DNA from 3 places in the Citrobacter farmeri genome. Region 3 is predicted to be linked to each of the others. Evidence: predicted binding sites of a transcription regulator. Region 3 holds the regulator's gene; each other region holds the start of a gene.

The links. Region 3 encodes sigma-54, which starts transcription at its own class of promoters, with help from an activator protein. Its sites were predicted from a motif close to GTTGGCACANNTTTCGCTNT; they were not measured.
Region 1: a site for sigma-54 is predicted at 1,797-1,816, ahead of hypA (hydrogenase maturation nickel metallochaperone HypA). Genes of this name have one in related genera too.
Region 2: a site for sigma-54 is predicted at 1,997-2,016, ahead of I6L53_RS15385 (amino acid ABC transporter substrate-binding protein). Genes of this name have one in related genera too.

The regions. Positions count from the first base shown of each region.
Region 1 is NZ_CP077291.1:1,045,262-1,048,505, forward strand. Features, by position in the region: gene hypD (hydrogenase formation protein HypD) at 1-280, opposite strand, end outside; gene I6L53_RS04870 (HypC/HybG/HupF family hydrogenase formation chaperone) at 280-552, opposite strand; gene hypB (hydrogenase nickel incorporation protein HypB) at 543-1,415, opposite strand; gene hypA (hydrogenase maturation nickel metallochaperone HypA) at 1,419-1,769, opposite strand; gene hycA (formate hydrogenlyase regulator HycA) at 1,980-2,441, shown strand; gene hycB (formate hydrogenlyase subunit HycB) at 2,578-3,189, shown strand; gene hycC (formate hydrogenlyase subunit 3) at 3,186-3,244, shown strand, end outside.
Region 2 is NZ_CP077291.1:3,257,599-3,260,842, reverse strand. Features, by position in the region: gene gltJ (glutamate/aspartate ABC transporter permease GltJ) at 1-645, opposite strand, end outside; gene I6L53_RS15385 (amino acid ABC transporter substrate-binding protein) at 809-1,717, opposite strand; gene lnt (apolipoprotein N-acyltransferase) at 2,144-3,244, opposite strand, start outside.
Region 3 is NZ_CP077291.1:4,270,512-4,273,755, reverse strand. Features, by position in the region: gene ptsN (PTS IIA-like nitrogen regulatory protein PtsN) at 1-34, opposite strand, end outside; gene hpf (ribosome hibernation promoting factor) at 150-437, opposite strand; gene rpoN (RNA polymerase factor sigma-54) at 460-1,893, opposite strand; gene lptB (LPS export ABC transporter ATP-binding protein) at 1,941-2,666, opposite strand; gene lptA (lipopolysaccharide ABC transporter substrate-binding protein LptA) at 2,673-3,227, opposite strand; gene lptC (LPS export ABC transporter periplasmic protein LptC) at 3,196-3,244, opposite strand, start outside.

The DNA.
Region 1 (3,244 bases), 1.7 Mb from region 3:
AGAAAATCACCTCCGGATGGCTGGCAATTTCTACGCAACTGTCGATACGTCCCATTGGCAACACGCAGACCGGACAGCCCGGGCCGTGGATAAACTCCACGTTTTCGGGGAGCAGCTGGTCAAGACCGAATTTAAAGATCGCGTGCGTGTGACCGCCGCAGACTTCCATGATGCGCAGCGGACGTTCGGCGGTGTATGGCAGATGCGCGGCGCGTTCACGCAGGTGCTCAATCAGTTGCATCACCTGTTCCGGCGCGCGGTATTCGTCAACAAAACGCATTATTTTTCCTCGCCATACAGCAGAGCGCCGACATCCGGCTCAACATCAAACATGTTCTGGAGCGCATCGAGCGTGTCGCGCGCTTCGGCTTCGTTAATCACGCTCATGGCAAAACCGACGTGGACCAGTACCCACTGGTCCAGACGGGGTTTACCGTGTTCATCACAACTGCCGACCAGCGTCAGATCGACATCGCGCTGAATGCCGCAAACGTCGACTTTCGCCAGGTTACCTTCAATGGTGCGGATTTGGCCGGGAACGCCTATGCACATCGCTGTGCCTCCAGCCAGTTCAGCCACAGATCCATCCCTTCGCCGCTGGTGGCGGAAATCAGGATGATCTCGATATCCGGGTTGACTTCCCGGGCGCTGGCAATGCACTTCTCAACGTCGAAATTCAGGTACGGCAGCAGGTCGACTTTGTTAAGCAGCATCAGCGATGCGGCGGCAAACATATGCGGATATTTCAGCGGTTTGTCTTCGCCTTCGGTGACAGACAGTACCGCCACTTTATGGCGTTCGCCGAGATCAAAACTCGCCGGGCAGACGAGGTTGCCGACGTTTTCGATAAACAGAATCCCGTGATCTTCCAGCGGCAGACGCGGCGCGGCATCGGCAATCATCTGTGCGTCAAGGTGGCAGCCTTTGCCGGTGTTGACCTGAATGGCCGGTGTGCCGGTGGCACGAATGCGCGCTGCATCGTTGACCGTCTGCTGGTCGCCTTCAATAACGGCGCACGGCACACTGTCTTTCAGCTTCATCAGCGTTTCGGTGAGCAGGGTCGTTTTACCGGAACCTGGACTGGAGACGAGGTTCAGCACCAACTGCTGACGCGCGGCGAAGCGGGCGCGGTTACGCTCAGCCAGGCGGTTGTTCTTATCCAGCACGTCGATTTCCACTTCCAGCATACGACGCTGGCTCATGCCTGGCGCGTGGGTCCCGGCTTCACCGTGACCGTAGTGCAGATCGCCTTCTTCAGTCTGGCTCGGGGTGAATTCGGACGTTTTGATGCCGGTAATATTCAGCGCCGGGCGAGCTGCCGGTGCAAAAGGCGCGCTGCGAAACGCGGAATGAGGGTTATGCTCATCACCCTCTATATAAAGGTTGCCTTCAGCGCAACCGCATGTTGTACACATCGCTCACTCCTGATCTATTTCTATTCGTCGAATCTGTAATCCGTCATCGGCCACAATCTGCAGCGTGTCGCTATTGCATTGCGGGCAACGGCGAACGCGCTGGGTCAGTAAGGTGACGTATTGCTGACAGGATTCACACCAACATTCGGCTTCTTGTTCCTCGAGGTGCAGTTTACAACCTTCCGCAACGGTGCCACGGCATACCAGATCAAAACAAAAGGAGAGAGCGCTGGTTTCCACGCAAGAAAATGCGCCAATTTTGAGCCAGACCCCAGTTATCCGTTTTGCGCCGTGTGCGACGGCCTGTTGTTCGATCAATTCCAGTGCTCGTTGGCAAAGGGTAATTTCGTGCATATCGCCTCCCGATGTAATGGGCAGGGTTAAGCAATAACTATGCCAGCCTGAAAATTGCCAGCGCTTGTCGATGACGATGATGACGAAATGACATGTCATCAGGGCGTCGACATCCGTCATTTATTTTTAAATTAATGGAAAAACAGAGAGTTAAATATTGGCATGGAAAATGCTTATGGCTGGCTATCTCTGTTAAACGGGTAACCTGACATGACTATTTGGGAAATAAGCGAAAAAGCCGATTACATCGCGCAGCGGCATCGTCGCCTACAGGACCAGTGGCATATTTACTGCAACTCGCTGGTTCAGGGGATCACCCTGTCAAAAGCGCGTCTGCATCATGCGATGAGCTGCGCGCCGGATAAAGATCTCTGCTTCGTACTGTTCGAACACTTTCGTATCACCGTCACGATGGCGGATGGTTTCAACAGCCACACCATTGAGTATTACGTCGAGACAAAAGATAGCGAAGATAAACAACTGATTGCGCAGGCGCAGTTGAGCATCGACGGCAAAGTAGATGAGCGAGTCAGCAATCGTGACCGTGAGCAGGTGCTGGAACACTATCTCGATAAAATCGCCAGCGTCTATGACCGACTGTATGCCGCCGTTGAGAGCGGATCGCCGATCATTCTTAGCCAACTGGTGGCGGGACAAAAACCGGCGGCCTGAACGCGGCGTTTTGCGTCGTGACGTTGTTTTACAGGTCGTCACGACGATTTGAGGGACTGGCGTGTCGATAAGTGTCGAAACTGACATTCCATCGGCATGTTTTCGTCAAAAATGACTATCACCTGAGGAATGCCTGGTGAATCGTTTTGTAATTGCTGACTCCACGCTCTGTATCGGCTGCCACACCTGTGAGGCCGCCTGTTCAGAGACGCATCGCCAGCACGGCCTGCAGTCTATGCCGCGCCTGAAAGTGATGCTGAATGAAAAAGAATCTGCGCCGCAACTTTGCCACCACTGCGAAGATGCTCCTTGCGCCACCGTGTGCCCGGTCAACGCCATTAACCGCGTGGATGGCGCCGTACAGCTTAATGAAAGCTTGTGCGTGAGCTGCAAACTGTGCGGCATCGCCTGTCCGTTTGGCGCGATCGAATTTTCCGGCAGCCGTCCGCTGCATATCCCGGCCAACGCCAACACCCCGAAAGCCCCGCCAGCGCCACCGGCACCGGCTCGCGTCAGCACGCTGCTGGACTGGGTTTCTGGCGTGCGTGCCATTGCGGTGAAATGCGACCTGTGCAGCTTTGATGAACAAGGCCCGGCCTGTGTGCGGATGTGTCCAACGAAAGCCCTGCATCTGGTGAACAACATGGATATCGCTCGCGCCAGCAAACGGAAACGTGAGCTGACGTTTAATACCGACTTCGGCGATCTCTCCTTGTTTCAGCAGGCTCAGAGTGGGGATGCAAAATGAGCGCAATTTCACTGATCGTAAGCGGTGTGGCCTGGTTTGCCGCCGCCGCCGTCCT
Region 2 (3,244 bases), 1.0 Mb from region 3:
AATGGCGGTAAACGATTCCCAGGCATGCGCTGAGTAATCCAGCAACTTACCGGCCTGCGCGGCCATATCGACCAGACCGATGGTGGAGGCGATGGCGGAGTTTTTCACCAGGTTCATCATCTCAGAGGTCATCGGCGGGACGATCACGCGATAGGCGTTAGGCAACAGCACGTAGCGATATGCCTGCGGCAAGGTCAGCCCCATCGCCAGCGCCGCGTTTTTTTGACCGCGCGGCAGTGACTGAATGGCAGCGCGAACCTGTTCGCAGACGCGCGCTGCGGTGAACAGCCCCAGGCAGAGCATGGACGAGAGGAAGAACTGAATGTTGGGATCCAGCTCCGCCTTAAACCACATGCCGAGATCTTCCGGCAGCAGTTCGGGCACCACCAGATACCAGGTGAAGAACTGGACGATCAGCGGTACGTTACGGAACAGTTCAACATAAAGGGTGCCGATTCCGGAAAGGAAGCGATTCGGGACGGTGCGTAAAATGCCGAATAAAGAACCAACCAGGAAAGCAATGATCCAGGCGGTGATGGATAGTGCGACGGTGACCTGGAAACCGCTCCAGAGCCAGCCGAGATAGGTGGTGTTGCCGAATGGGGCTTGTTGTAAAAAAATGCCCCAGTTCCAGTCTATTGACATACATCTACTCCGAAAAAATAAGGGTAGCAGCGCTACCCTCGAAGATTGTTATCCAGCGTACTTCGGTTTTCAGGCCTGATGGGGAACGACCATCAGGCATATAGTCTGTCCGTGCTGCATAGCAATCGAGAGGGCAAGGAGTTCCCGCCCCATTTCGTTCTAGTTAGTTAAGTGCTTTATCATTCGGTTCTTTGAACAGCGCCTGCATTTCGTTCGACAGCTCGAAGTTCATGTTCAGGTTTTTCGGTGGGATCGGATTTTTGAACCACTTATCAAACCATTTCGCGGCTTCACCGGAGGTCTGCGCCTGGGCGATAGTGTCATCCATCAGCTTTTTGAATTCAGGATCGTTCTTACGCAGCATGCAGCCGTAGGCTTCCTGTGACTGCGGTTTGCCGACGATTTCCCAGTTATCTGGTTTCTTCGCCTTCGCGCGCTCACCGGCCAGCAGGGCATCATCCATCATAAAGGCAACGGCGCGACCGCTTTCCAGGGTACGGAAAGAGTCACCGTGGTCTTTCGCGCTGATGATACGCATGTCCATTTTTTGCTCATCGTTCAGCTTGTGCAGCAGAATTTCAGAGGTAGTTCCTGAGGTCACAACAACCGCTTTGCCTTTCAGATCGGCGAAGTCTTTAATGTCGCCGCCTTTTTTCGCCAGCAGACGCGTGCCGACGACAAAGATGGTGTCAGAGAAGGCGGCCTGTTTCTGGCGCTCAAGGTTGTTGGTGGTGGAACCGCACTCAAAGTCGAAGGTGCCGTTTTGCAGTAATGGAATACGGTTCTGAGAGGTAATCGGGATCAGCTTAACCTGCAGATCGGGTTTGTTCAGTTTCTTCTTCACGGCTTCAACGATGGCGTTGGAGTAATCCTGAGAATAACCCACCACTTTTTGCTGATTGTCGTAATAAGAGAACGGCACAGAGGATTCACGGTGACCGACGACGATAACGCCGTTTTTGGCGATCTTGTCGAGCGTGCTGCCCGCGGCTGGCGCCGCGTCTTCCGCGTGTACCAGACCGGCTGACAGTCCCATAACCAGCATTGCTGTGGCTAGCTTACGTAATTGCATATCCAACTCCTTATCGTCTGCGCCGTCGACGCAGTGATACCTATTGTGAGTGTCTGTGTTGTTATCACCTGCAACTTAGGCGTGCAGTGTTTTACCTGTTTGTTAACATTTAGTCTGGCTTAATGTAAAGATTTTGCTGCGTTATTGTTTATTTTTGCGAAGTGCGCCGCACCGTTTAGAGGCAAAAATCTCTCATTGCACCGTTTCGGTGCTACCAGTGAACTGCTTTAGTGCGACTAAGTTGCGCTAAACGTCAAAAACAGGTTTGCCTTGTTTAACAAAGCAATGAGCGTGCCAGAATGGAAGAAGGGAGGGAGAATGGTAGTTTGTAGGCCTGATAAGCGTAGCGCCATCAGGCATGATGTGGCACAACCGCCGGATGGCGGCGTACCGCCTTATCCGGCCTACATTTGATGGTGCACTGTGTTATCTGCGGCGCTGACGCAAACTCATTAGCACGGCGACAAAACCGAACAGCGCGGTGATGAGCCACAGCGGCCAGTTGCCAGTGCGGGCATATGGCGTTAAGCCTGTTGTTGGCGTCACCTCAGCGGTCAATACCTGGCGCGTAAACTGCGGGATCATCGCCTGAATCTCACCCTGTGGACCAATCACCGCCGTAATACCGTTGTTGGTACTGCGTAGCAGCGGTCGCGCCAGTTCCAGCGAACGCATCCGCGCCATCTGGAAGTGCTGCCACGGGCCAATCGACTTACCAAACCAGGCATCGTTGGAGATGGTTAACAAATAGTCCGTATCCGGGCGGAAGTTATCGCGCACCTGTTCGCCCAAAATGATCTCGTAGCAAATCGCAGCGGTCAGCGCTAAACCGTGCGCATGCAACTGCGGTTGAACATACGGACCCCGGCTGAACGAGGACATCGGCAGGTCAAAGAACGGTGCTAAGGGGCGCAGAATGGATTCCAGCGGTACGAACTCACCAAACGGCACCAGATGGTTTTTGTTGTAGCGGTTGGTGGAGTCATAGCTGTAAGGATTGTCTTTCCCCAGCGTGATAATGGTGTTGTAGGTGTCATAGCGGTTCTGTTTGTTCAGTCGCGCATCGACAATACCAGTAATCAGCGAGCTGTTTTTCGAACGCAACAGATCGTCCATCATGCTCAGAAAACGCTGTTGGTCAATTTCCAGATCCGGGATAGCGGATTCCGGCCAGATGATCAGCTGCGATTTCCCCATTTCGGGTTGTGTCGCATCCAGATAGGTCTTAAGCGTATTCAGCAAATGGCCTTCTTCCCATTTCAACGATTGCGGGATATCACCCTGAACCATTGACACCCGGGTCGTCCTTTCTGGCTCCAGCGTGTACCACTGGATATAACGCAGCGGGAAGGGGAGTGCGAAAAGGACAATGGCGACCACCAGCGGACGCCAGTTATGGCTGGCCAGCGAGAGAACCAGCAGTCCGCTGACCATCATCAGCAGGAAGCTGATGGCTTCGACACCCATTACGGGTGCCAGTCCTTTCAGTGGGCCGTCGATCTGGCTGTAGCCAAATTGTAGCCACGG
Region 3 (3,244 bases):
TGCTCAGTTGTAGAGTCGTATCGTTATTTATCATAATTTCACCTAAGAACCTGCCCCGCAGCGGCGGGACAAGTTCGGAGCGCTAACTGTACAAATGGCCTGTTGTTCTGCACAACAGGCCGTCCTGCACCCGCTAACTGCCCGGACAATTAGTGTTGTTTCAATTTATCTTTGTGCTTAGTGAGTTGTCTTGCCAGCTTATCAATCAGGCCATCAATGGCCGCGTACATATCCTGACCTTCCGCGCTGGCGTGAATTTCGCCACCGTTTACATGCAGTGTTGCATCCGAGATGTGGGTGACTTTCTCCACTTTTAACACAATATAGACCTGATTAATCCTGTCAAAATACTGTTCGAGTTTGGCGAACTTGGTATTCAAAAAGTCACGCAGGGCTTCTGTGATCTCGACGTTGTTTCCAGTGATGTTGAGCTGCATAGTGTCTTCCTTATCGGTTGGGTCACACCAGTTGTTTGCGCTGGTTTGACGGCGGAATGGATAAAGACTCTCGGTACTTCGCAACGGTGCGGCGTGCCACCATGATGCCTTGTTCCGACAGCATCGATGTTAGCTTGCTGTCGCTCAGGGGCTTCGCGGGGTTTTCCGCCGCAATCAACTTCTTCACCAGTGCGCGGATCGCCGTGGAGGAAGCTTCGCCACCCCCCTCGGTATTCACATGGCTGGAGAAAAAATACTTCAGTTCAAAAATGCCGCGCGGACTGTGCAGATACTTCTGCGTGGTCACACGAGAAATGGTCGACTCATGCATCTCGACGGCCTGGGCGATATCCGCCAGTACCATCGGTTTCATAAACTCTTCGCCTTGCTCAAAGAAGGCTTGTTGCTGCTCAACGATACAACGGCTGACGCGCAGCAGGGTATCGTTGCGGCTCTCCAGACTCTTAATCAGCCATTTCGCGTCCTGCAAATTACTGCGGATGTACTGGCTGTCGGCGTCATTGCGCCCACCGTTGCACATTGCGGCATAGTGTTGATTGATCTGCAGGCGTGGAACGCTGTCGCCGTTGAGCTCGACCGTCCAGTGCCCGTTATGCTTACGTACCAGCACATCCGGGATCACGTATTCTGGTTCACCGGTCTGGATCGACTGGCCGGGGCGAGGATCGAGCGACTGAATCAGATTGACCGCCTCTTTGAGCACCTCTTCTTTGAGGCGAGTGACGCGCATCAGGGTGCGGAAGTCGTGGTTCGCCAGCAGATCGAGATGATCGCTGATGATCTGCCGGGCTTCTTCAAGGAAAGGCGTCGCTTTGTCGAACTGCGAGAGCTGGATTAGCAGACAATCACGCAGATCTTTTGCCGCCACACCAACGGGATCAAACCGCTGAATACGTTTGAGAACGGCTTCGACCTCATCAAGCCCCACGTCTTCATTGCCCATGCTTTCGAGGATGTCATCCAGCGAAACGGTGAGATAGCCGGTATCATCAACGGCATCAACAATAGAGGTAGCGATCGCGCGGTCGGTATCAGAAAAAGGGGTGAGTTCCACCTGCCACATCAGGTAATCCTGTAGGGTCTGCGTGGTTTCACCCTGATAAACAGGCAGCTCATCGTCGATGTAATCACCGCTGGTGCCCGACGGCGTCCCGGCGGTGTAGATTTCATCCCAGCTGGCGTCGAGCGGTAACTCTTCCGGCATCTCTTTTTGTTCGAGGGCGTCGGCGGTATCCAGCGATTCACTGTCCTGCGTTTCGTGGGTATCAACTTCGTCGTGAAGATCGGTTTGCTCCAGCAGCGGATTACTTTCCAGCGCCTGCTGGAGTTCCTGCTGCAGTTCCAGCGTGGACAACTGCAACAGACGGATCGCCTGTTGTAGTTGCGGCGTCATCGCCAGTTGTTGGCTCAGCCTGAGTTGCAAACCTTGCTTCATGTTCAGAGTCGTTTTCTCCCGCTATGACGTCGCAAACTTCTACCCTATCAGAGTCTGAAGTCTTCCCCAAGGTATACGCGCTTAACGTGTTCGTCCTGCAGGATTTCTGTTGGCGTACCGTGCGCGATCAGGTGTCCCTGGCTCACGATGTAGGCCCGCTCACACACGGCCAGCGTTTCGCGGACGTTATGATCGGTAATCAACACGCCGAGACCGCTGTCACGCAGATGCTCAATAATGCGCTTGATATCGATAACGGAAATGGGGTCAACACCAGCAAACGGTTCATCCAGCAGGATAAACTTCGGATTGGCCGCCAGCGCGCGGGCGATTTCCACACGACGACGTTCCCCCCCGGAGAGCGACTGACCCATGTTGTCGCGCAGATGCTCGATGTGGAACTCTTCCATCAGCTCGTTTGCACGGTCTTCACGCTGTTCGCTAGAGAGATCGTCACGGATTTGCAGCACGGCCATCAGGTTATCGAATACGCTCAGACGGCGGAAAATCGACGCCTCCTGCGGCAGATAGCCAATCCCACGGCGCGCGCGGGCGTGCAGCGGTAACAGGCTAATGTCTTCATCATCAATGATGATGTTACCGGCATCACGCGGCACAATACCGACGACCATGTAGAAGGTGGTGGTTTTACCCGCACCGTTCGGCCCAAGCAGACCGACAATCTCGCCCGAGTTGACGGTCAGGCTGACATCTTCCACGACGCGGCGGCCTTTGTAGGCCTTCGCCAGATTCTTTGCAGTTAATGTTGCCATAGCGAATTAGTTACTCTTCTTCTGAGCCGGGGCCTGGTTTTTGTTTTTGTCCTGCAGTTGCGACGGGACCAGAACGGTCGTCACACGCTTGCCTTTCTCACTGAAGGCCTGCATTTTCTGCTCTTTCACCAGATAGGTAATTTTGTCCCCGGTGATGTTGCTGTCGAGCTGTTCCAGGTACGCATTACCGGTGAGCACGACAAAGTCTTTCGCCAGCTCATAATGCATTTTCGACGCGTGGCCTTTCACCGGCTTACCATTGTCCTGCATTTGATAGAAGGTGGCCGGGTTGCCGAAGCCGTCAATGACCTCTTTGCCCTCCTCACCGCCAGGACGGGTAACGACCACTTTATCGGCGTTAATTTTGATCGTGCCCTGGGTCACAATGACATTGCCGGTGAAGGTCACGACGTTCCCCTGCATATCCAGAGACTGCTGGTCCGATTCAATGTGGATCGGCTGTTCGGTATCACCGGTGACGGCGAATGCCGGAATACTGGCGGCCAGAAGTGAGCTGGCAAGCACAAGATTAAGGCTGAGTTTGTTTGTTTTGAATTTCATAGGAGGTTCTAACCTTT